4 regions of the Tepidibacter aestuarii genome follow, and region 2 is predicted to be linked to each of the others. Evidence: riboswitches for the same ligand, from Rfam matches in the RefSeq annotation. Region 2 holds a riboswitch; each other region holds the start of a gene.
What was found. Region 2 has a riboswitch for S-adenosylmethionine ahead of M2214_RS01915 (methylenetetrahydrofolate reductase). Riboswitches for the same ligand answer to the same signal wherever they lie in the genome.
Positions count from the first base shown of each region.

Region 1 (2,208 bases), 270 kb from region 2:
AATTTAAGTGCGTATATAAGAGATATACTATCTTTTCCTCCAGAGAATCCTACTGCTATTTTATCGTTATCCTGTATCATAGTGTAATCATCACAGGCACGCCTTATTTTTCCAAGTATTTTTTTCATTTTGCCACTCCTTGTTATGTAGTTGCAATTCAAATATTTACCTTACAAAGAATATAATGTAAGTGGAAAACTTTAGTATGTATACAATATTTGAATCTATACAATGAGTTTATATTAAAAATAATATAAATTCAATTACAATAAGATTAAATTTTAATATATAATAGAGGTATTGAATTTTGAAAATGAGGAGTGACAATATCAATGATTTCAGAATATATACATTTGATTCTTATATCTATGGTTCCTATAATTGAACTTAGAGGGGCTATACCTGTAGGTATAATTCAAAATTTAAATCCTATATATGTCTACATATCGTGTGTTATAGGAGCTATAATTCCAGCTCCGTTTTTGATAATGTTTTTTAAGGATTTACTTAAGTGGTTAAAAAAGAATAAATATTTTAAATGGTTTGGAGATTTCTTAGATAATAAGGTAAATAAGAACAGTGATAAGATAATGAAAAGAAAATTATTGGGCATAATACTATTTGTTGGAATACCTCTTCCTACTACGGGAACATGGACGGCAGCCATGGTTGCCTCTGTTTTCAACATGAGGATTAAAGATGCTGTACTAGGAATTGTTATTGGTAATATATTAGCTGGAATGATAGTTTCGTTTATTACATTAAATTTTACTTAAATACTGATTGACAAATGAATTTTAAAATAGTATTATAGACTGAGTCAGTTAATTGAATACAATCTTAATACCTTATTAAGAGAGGTGGAGGGAATAGGCCCGATGAAACCCAGCAACCATCCAGTAATGGAGAATGGTGCTAATTCCTACAAAGCTAAGCTTTGGAAGATGAGGTCTAATTTAAGTTCGAATTAGTCTCTTCTTTTGCGGAAGAGATTTTTTTATGTATAAAATAAAAAATTATATTGAAAATACAATATAGATAAATAAAAATAGGGAGGTACTAAAATGGCTAAAAGATTATTTACTTCAGAATCAGTTACGGAGGGGCATCCAGATAAAATATGTGACCAAATATCGGATTCAATATTAGATGCATTACTTGAGCAAGATCCTAACTCAAGAGTTGCTTGTGAGACATCAGTTACTACAGGACTTGTTTTAATATCAGGTGAAATATCTACTAGTGCTTACGTAGATATTCAAAAGGTTGTTAGAAATAGAATTAAAGAAATAGGATATGATAGAGCTAAGTATGGCTTTGATGGAGATACTTGTGCAGTACTTCTTGCTATAGATGAGCAGTCTTCTGATATCGCCATGGGAGTTGATGAAGCATTAGAGAGTAAAGAAGGAAAGATGGATGATGAGGTTGAAGCAGTAGGAGCAGGAGACCAAGGTATAATGTTTGGATTTGCTTGTGATGAGACAGAAGAGTTAATGCCTATGCCTATATCTTTATCTCACAAATTATCTAGAAAATTATCAGAAGTTAGAAAAAATGGTACTTTAAATTACTTAAGACCAGATGGTAAGACTCAGGTTACAGTTGAGTATGATGGAGATAAGGTTGTAAGAGTAGATACTGTTTTAATATCAACTCAACACAGTCCAGAAGTAACTAGAGAACAAATAGAGAAAGATTTAATAGAGCATGTTATAAATCCTGTTATACCAGAAGAATTATTAGTTGATACTAGAATATTAGTTAATCCAACAGGAAGATTCGTTATAGGAGGACCTTGTGGAGATGCAGGTCTTACAGGAAGAAAGATAATAGTAGATACTTACGGTGGATACTCAAGACACGGTGGTGGAGCTTTCTCAGGAAAAGATGCTACTAAGGTTGATAGATCAGCAGCTTATGCAGCAAGATATGTTGCTAAGAACATAGTTGCAGCAGGACTTGCTAAGAAATGTGAACTAGAGTTAGCTTATGCAATAGGTGTTGCAGAGCCTGTATCTATAATGGTTGAGACATTTGGAACTGGTAAAGTTTCAGAAGAAAAACTAGTAGAGCTTGTTAAGAAGCACTTTGATTTAAGACCAGGAGCTATAATAAGAGATCTAGATCTTAAAAAGCCTGTATTCAGACATACAGCAGCTTATGGACACTTTGGAAGAACTGATTTTGATTTTGCTTGGGAGAGAA
Region 1 is NZ_OW235315.1:123,318-125,525, forward strand. Features, by position in the region: gene M2214_RS00640 (tRNA 2-thiocytidine biosynthesis TtcA family protein) at 1-128, opposite strand, end outside; gene M2214_RS00645 (COG2426 family protein) at 333-776, shown strand; SAM riboswitch class I at 846-951, shown strand; gene metK (methionine adenosyltransferase) at 1,065-2,208, shown strand, end outside.
Region 1: it holds a riboswitch for S-adenosylmethionine, as region 2 does, so the genes downstream of both, metK (methionine adenosyltransferase) here and M2214_RS01915 (methylenetetrahydrofolate reductase) in region 2, are expected to answer to the same signal.

Region 2 (2,208 bases):
TCAAAACCATTTGAGCATCCTAGAGATTATATGAAGATTATAAGTAGCTTTAAGATTTTAGATGGAAGTAGTCATTTAAAAACATTTGAAGCTTTAAAGAATAGAAATTTAAATGAAGAAACTATGCTGTTTTACGAAAAATATTTTTCAGAAAACAAAGAATTGAAATGGGGAATTTTTGAAAAGAATGCTCCTAAAAGTCTTGATTTTCTAAATTCTCTTGAAAAAAAGCTAGATTATAATTTTAAATTTTTAGTTAGCTATCAATCTTTTTCTAGCAAATCTTTCCCTATGGATGAGATATTAAATGCATACAATGATGATAGATATGTATTGTTAACACTTCAAACTATGTATTTAGATAAACAAGATAATCCATCTGCTATGTATGATATATTAAATGGCAAATACGATGATTTTCTAAATGATTATGCAAAAAAAATAAAAAAATTTAACCATCCTATAATGTTTAGGTTGAATAATGAGATGAATGGAGATTGGTGTACATATTCTAGTTACTATTATTCTAAGGATACAGACATATTTAAAGAAGTATATAAATATGTATATAAGATATTTGAGTTTAATGAAGTAGACAATGTCCTTTGGGTATGGAATCCACATGATGTATCTTTTCCGGATTTTAAGTGGAATAACTGCTTGAATTATTATCCTGGAGACGAGTATGTAGATATAATAGGTCTTACAGGATATAATGCTGGAACATATTATGAAGGGGAAAAGTGGAGAAATTTTAATGAAATATATATACCTCTTTATAATGAATATATTAAAAACTTTAATAAACCATTTATGATTACAGAGTTTGGATGTAATAGTGTGGGAGGAGATAAAGTAAAATGGATGGACGAAATGTTTAGGAATATTAAATATTTCAAAAACATAAAGGTTGCTATATGGTGGAACGGAATCGACTGGGATAGCAACATGAATCCGGCAAGGGTATATAGATTAGATGAAAATGAAGATACTATTAATGCTTTTAAAGAAGGTCTTAAAAAGTATAGATAAATTATTAAAAAGAATAAAATATTCTGAAAAACACTTGACATATATTTCAAGATGATATAGTATGTAAAAAAACAAAATAAACTCTTATCAAGAGAGATTGAGGGATCTGGCCCAGTGAAATCTCGGCAACCGGCACGAATGTGCATCGGTGCTAAATCCAGCAGCTAATTAGCTGAAAGATAAGTTTTCTATGGATTGTAACCTCTTTCAGTTGAAAGAGGTTTTTTTGTTTATTAGGACTCTTATCTCTTTGATCTTAATAAGATAGGGAGGATTAACATGAAGACATTGAAGGAAAAAATTAAACAAAACAAATTTGTAACCACTATAGAGATAGAACCACCAAAATCGGGTAGTTCACAATCTGAGGTAGATAGGATACAAAAATTAGCTCACTTAATAGACGGAGTTAATATACCAGATAATCCTATGGCGAATATGAGAATGAGTCCTATAGCTTTAGGAAACATAATACAAAGTAAGCTTGATCTTGAAGCTATATTTCACTTTGCATGTAGGGATAGAAACATTATATCTATCCAATCAGAATTACTAGGAGCTAATGCCTTAGGTGTTAAAAATATATTAACATTAACAGGAGATAAACCAGAGGTTGGAGATCACAAAAATGCAACAGGAGTATTTGACACTGATTCTATAGGTCTTACTCAAGTTGTATCTAAGTTAAACAGTGGATTTGATTTTAGTGGTAATAAATTAGAAGAAAAAACTGATTTTTTTATTGGGGGAGTAGTAAATCCATGTAGCGATGATTTAGAAAAAGAGATAGATAAGTTTCACCAAAAGATAGAAAGTGGAGTAAACTTCTTTCAAACTCAGCCTATATTTGACATTAAAAAACTAGAAAAATTCACAAAAAAAGTTGAACATATAGATATTCCAATATTGTATGGACTCATGCCTTTAAAGTCAGTAAAGTTTGCAAGGTATCTAAATAATAATGTTCCAGGAATAGATGTTCCTAATAAACTCATAGATAGACTTGATAAAGATTGTAAAACAGAAAAAATTAAAATATTAAAAGAGATACATTCGCATATAAAGAGTGTATCAAAAGGGGTTCATATATTCCCTATGAAGGATTATGATTTGACTATAGAATTATTACAGGGGTGATAGATATGAATAAGATTTTAGAAGGTTTATTAGTGTTTG
Region 2 is NZ_OW235315.1:396,710-398,917, forward strand. Features, by position in the region: gene M2214_RS01910 (glycoside hydrolase family 26 protein) at 1-1,032, shown strand, start outside; SAM riboswitch class I at 1,114-1,218, shown strand; gene M2214_RS01915 (methylenetetrahydrofolate reductase) at 1,312-2,169, shown strand; gene M2214_RS01920 (homocysteine S-methyltransferase family protein) at 2,175-2,208, shown strand, end outside.

Region 3 (2,208 bases), 940 kb from region 2:
ATTTTATAAGTTCAACTACTCCACCAACTATTATAGCTATCATAGCTAAATCTTCCATTCCAGAAATTCCAGTGGCTATAGCCTGTATAAATCCAAATAATCCAAATGATTTATAATAAAGACCTACAGCTCCTGCAAATAAAATACCTCCACCTAATATTATAAATACATTTACTCCAAATAAAGCTGCCACTAGTACAGATAAATACGGTAATACCTTTACTATTTCATAAGTATATTCAGTATCTAAGCTAAGTTGATTTCCAGATGTTATAACTCCTAGAATTATTGCAGTTATAATAGCTGCTGGTAAAGTTATAATAAAGTTAACTTTAAACTTATCTCTCATTTCACAACCTTGAGTTCTAATAGCTGCAATAGTAGTATCCGAAATCATAGATAAATTGTCTCCAAACATTCCACCACCAACTACTGCCCCAAGCGCTAATCCAGTTGGGATTGATATCTTTTCAGCAACTCCTATAGCAATTGGTGCAAGTGCTACTATAGTTCCTACAGATGTTCCCATTGAAAAAGATATAAAACATGCAATAATGAATAATCCAACTATCAATAGATTTTCAGGTAGAATAGATAAGCTTAAATTTACAGTAGCATCTACTCCTCCCATTTCTTTTGCTACATTTCCAAATGCTCCAGCTAATATAAATATAATTGCCATAAGTATAATATTACTTTCTCCTGCACCTTTACAAAATACATCTATCTTAGTAGATATACTCTCTTTTGAATTCATAAATAAAGCAACAGCTGCTGATATTAAAAAAGCTACAATAACAGGCATCTTATAAAAATCATTAGTTATAACTCCAGATCCTATAAAAATAATTAAAAATACTGCCAAAGGTAATAATGCCCAAGGATTTCCTGTTTTTTTGTTCATAGTATACACTCCTTCACTAAATTAATGTAGTATAGTTCTAAAGCGATTTAGTTATTACTTTTTTTATACTATGTATTTAACTTAAATATAAAAAAGAGTCTTCCCTAAATCGAGAAGACTCTAATAGCCAAACTTAAACTATCATCATCTTCTCATCTCTCAAAGCTACAAGCTTTGTTGGACTTGGCACCTTTTCAAACCGTGTTTGAAGGTTGCCGAGACTTCATAGGGCCATTCCCTCCGTCTCTCTTGATAAGAAGTAAAAATTTATTTAATTTTCTTATTCTCTAATGATACAATCATATTGTAAATTTGTCAAGAAATTATTTTTGAGATTTTTGAAGTGCATCTTGAATAGCACCCTTTATACCTTCACTGCTCTTACTAGCACCAGTTACATTATCAACCTCACTTTTACCATTTTCTAATATTTGACTCTTTATACCGTCAAATGCTTTATCTGCATATCCAGCAGTCTCATTTTGCGAAAGCATTTTTATATCTGCTATTTTATTGTTATCTATAGTTAGTTCGATCTTTATGTTACTACTATTACCTTCTCCTTCACCTATATAAGTTCCATTTTTGTATGTATTTCCTTCATTTATAACACTAACTTCCTTTGATGCACAGCCTGTTGCAAATAACGAAGTAATAACTGCAAGCAAGCATATTGATTTAAGTCTTCTCATAACATTTCTCCTTGTTATTAATAGTCATTTTCACTTAATTAATATTATCATTTTCATTCTATATTGTCAACATTATAAATAATACAAACTAATAAAAATTTATTATATCTATAAAGACAAAAAAATAAAACAAAATAGCTATTTTGTTTTATTTAATTTGTGAATTGTTACAGTTACAGTATCATTCCCCTCAAATATTATTTTATTAGCCTTAAATTCACCATCTTTAAAAGAATAATCAATAATAATATATCCTAGGTACTTTAAAGACTCAGTCTCAACTCCTACATCCACTATTAATTTATTATCTATCAAGTAATAATCTATATAATCTGTATAGTAAATTTTTAAAACTTCACTAGGGTTAGTTCCTAAAAACTCATTAGGAATAGTCCCTATTTTTATACTATAAATAATATCATTTATTTTTATTGCTACTTCTTTTTTAGATAATATTTTAGTCTCAACGTTGTCTTTAATTATCTCTAAAGCATTTTTAACTTTATACTCTGTGAGTTCTTCACAATTTATAATATGAACTTTTCTAATCCAGCTACCTGTTCCCCTTCCTTCACTTAATATAACAACTAGTTCCTTTTTATCATCATTATT
Region 3 is NZ_OW235315.1:3,085,509-3,087,716, forward strand. Features, by position in the region: gene M2214_RS14995 (Na+/H+ antiporter NhaC family protein) at 1-904, opposite strand, end outside; SAM riboswitch class I at 1,054-1,163, opposite strand; gene M2214_RS15000 (FMN-binding protein) at 1,228-1,596, opposite strand; gene M2214_RS15005 (hypothetical protein) at 1,735-2,208, opposite strand, start outside.
Region 3: it holds a riboswitch for S-adenosylmethionine, as region 2 does, so the genes downstream of both, M2214_RS14995 (Na+/H+ antiporter NhaC family protein) here and M2214_RS01915 (methylenetetrahydrofolate reductase) in region 2, are expected to answer to the same signal.

Region 4 (2,208 bases), 1.6 Mb from region 2:
GAAACCATTTTATAGTCAATATATGTTTCAACGGATTTATTATTTTCAATGCTCGATAAACCACTTTTTAAATTATCTATCCGTCTTATGTAATCATTTATATTGTCTTGATTAATATGATTGTCATTAAAATCTTCAACTATAAAATTAGTTTCTCTTATATACGGATTTATATTTTTGACGTCATTTATTAATTTGTTCTGATAGATACTCAAGTTCATACAAAAAAACAGTACGTACAATATAAATATAGCTGTAAATTTTCTCATAAATTTCCTCCTTAGTATTGCTTTCATTATATTTATATTCATATTTGTACAAGTTATTACAGTTATTTAACTTAAAATAAAAAATTTATATTGAAAAATTTTCAAACATGTAATAAACTACTATTAAAAATATTACTTTATTACGTTTTAGGAGGTAACAAATATGTTTGAAAAAGTAAAAGAGATAATAGCAGATCAATTAGGTGTAGATGATATAGCTTCTATAACACCAACAACTTCTTTAGTTAATGACTTAGAAGCTGATTCACTTGATGCTGTTGAAATAATGATGGCTCTTGAAGATGAATTTGATATTGAAATTCCAGATGAGCAAGCTGAAAATTTCAAAAATATAGGAGATATATGTACATATATCGAAGCTAATAAATAAAAAGGATAAGAGGAATTTTCCTCTTATTTTTTTTGAATTTGAAAATAAAGTTTATTAAAATGAGCACTATTTCAGACTGCCGACAAAATATTGTTAACAGTCTTTTTTCAAAGTGATTTAATAATAAATATTTTTAAAAAATTTATTTTTTATATTGACATCGGAGAAAATTTCCATTAAAATTGATTTTAAATTAAAAAAATTAAATATTTTTAAGTAACTCTTATCAAGAGTGGCGGAGGGATCAGGCCCTATGAAGCCCAGCAACAGCTAGTATCTACTAGAAATGTGCTAATTCCTGCAGTAATATTACTGAGAGATGAGGGAATAAAATAGTTATACATAACTATTGTAATCTAACAACCATTTCTCAAAGACTATAGAAATGGTTGTTTTTTTATTCTTCTCATTTTAAAATTCAAATTTTAAAAGGAGGATTAGATATGAAAGAAAGAAAATTAAATTTTGAAACACTATGCATACATGGAGGATACAACCCAAAACCAGGAGAACCTAGAATATTGCCTATAATACAAAGTACAACATACAAATATGAAGATTCCGATCATGTTGCAGCTTTATTTGATTTAAAAGAAGAAGGTCATATGTATTCTAGAATAAGTAATCCAACAGTTGCTTCATTTGAGAAAAAAATAGCTCTTTTAGAAGGTGGTGTTGGTGCAGTCGCTGTATCGTCTGGTCAAAGTGCTACAGCTTTAGCCATTTTAAATATATGTACAAATGGAGATCATATTTTAGCTTCATCTACTTTATACGGAGGAACCTTTACTCTTATTTCTTCAACGCTTAAAAAATTTGGAATAGATGTTACGTTTGTAGATCCAAATTTGCCTAAAGAAAAAATACTAGAATATGCAAAAGAAAACACTAAATTAGTTTTTGGTGAAAGCATTGGAAATCCTGGACTTAATATTTTAGATTTTGATAAGTTTTCACAAATAGCCAAAACAATAAAAGTTCCCTTTATTGTAGACAATACTCTAATTACTCCATATCTTCTAAAACCTCTTGAACTTGGCGCTAATATAGTAATTCATTCAGCTACTAAATATATAGATGGTCATGCTTCAAGTATTGGAGGAGTAATTGTAGATGGAGGAAATTTCGATTGGACTAGTGGCAAATTTGATGAATTAGTATCCCCAGACCCAACGTATAACGGAATTAGTTATGTAGAAAAGTTTAAAGATCTAGCTTATATAACCAAGCTTAGAGTTCAACTTCTTAGAGATTTAGGAAATTGTCTAAGTCCTTTTAACTCTTTTCTATTCAATTTTGGAGTTGAAACACTTCACCTTAGAATGCAAAGACATAGTGAAAATGCATTAAAGTTAGCTAATTTTTTAGAAAAACATAGAAATGTAAAATGGGTTAACTACCCCTATCTTAAAAATAGCAAAACTTATGATAATGCACAAAAATATCTAAAAAAAGGCGCAAGCGGTATTCTAACCTTCGGTATTCAAGGTGGAATTGATAATGCTAAATCTTTTATTAAAAATTTACAACTTACTTCCCTAGTAGTTC
Region 4 is NZ_OW235315.1:2,445,138-2,447,345, forward strand. Features, by position in the region: gene M2214_RS12160 (hypothetical protein) at 1-269, opposite strand, end outside; gene acpP (acyl carrier protein) at 433-660, shown strand; SAM riboswitch class I at 881-986, shown strand; gene M2214_RS12170 (O-acetylhomoserine aminocarboxypropyltransferase/cysteine synthase family protein) at 1,104-2,208, shown strand, end outside.
Region 4: it holds a riboswitch for S-adenosylmethionine, as region 2 does, so the genes downstream of both, M2214_RS12170 (O-acetylhomoserine aminocarboxypropyltransferase/cysteine synthase family protein) here and M2214_RS01915 (methylenetetrahydrofolate reductase) in region 2, are expected to answer to the same signal.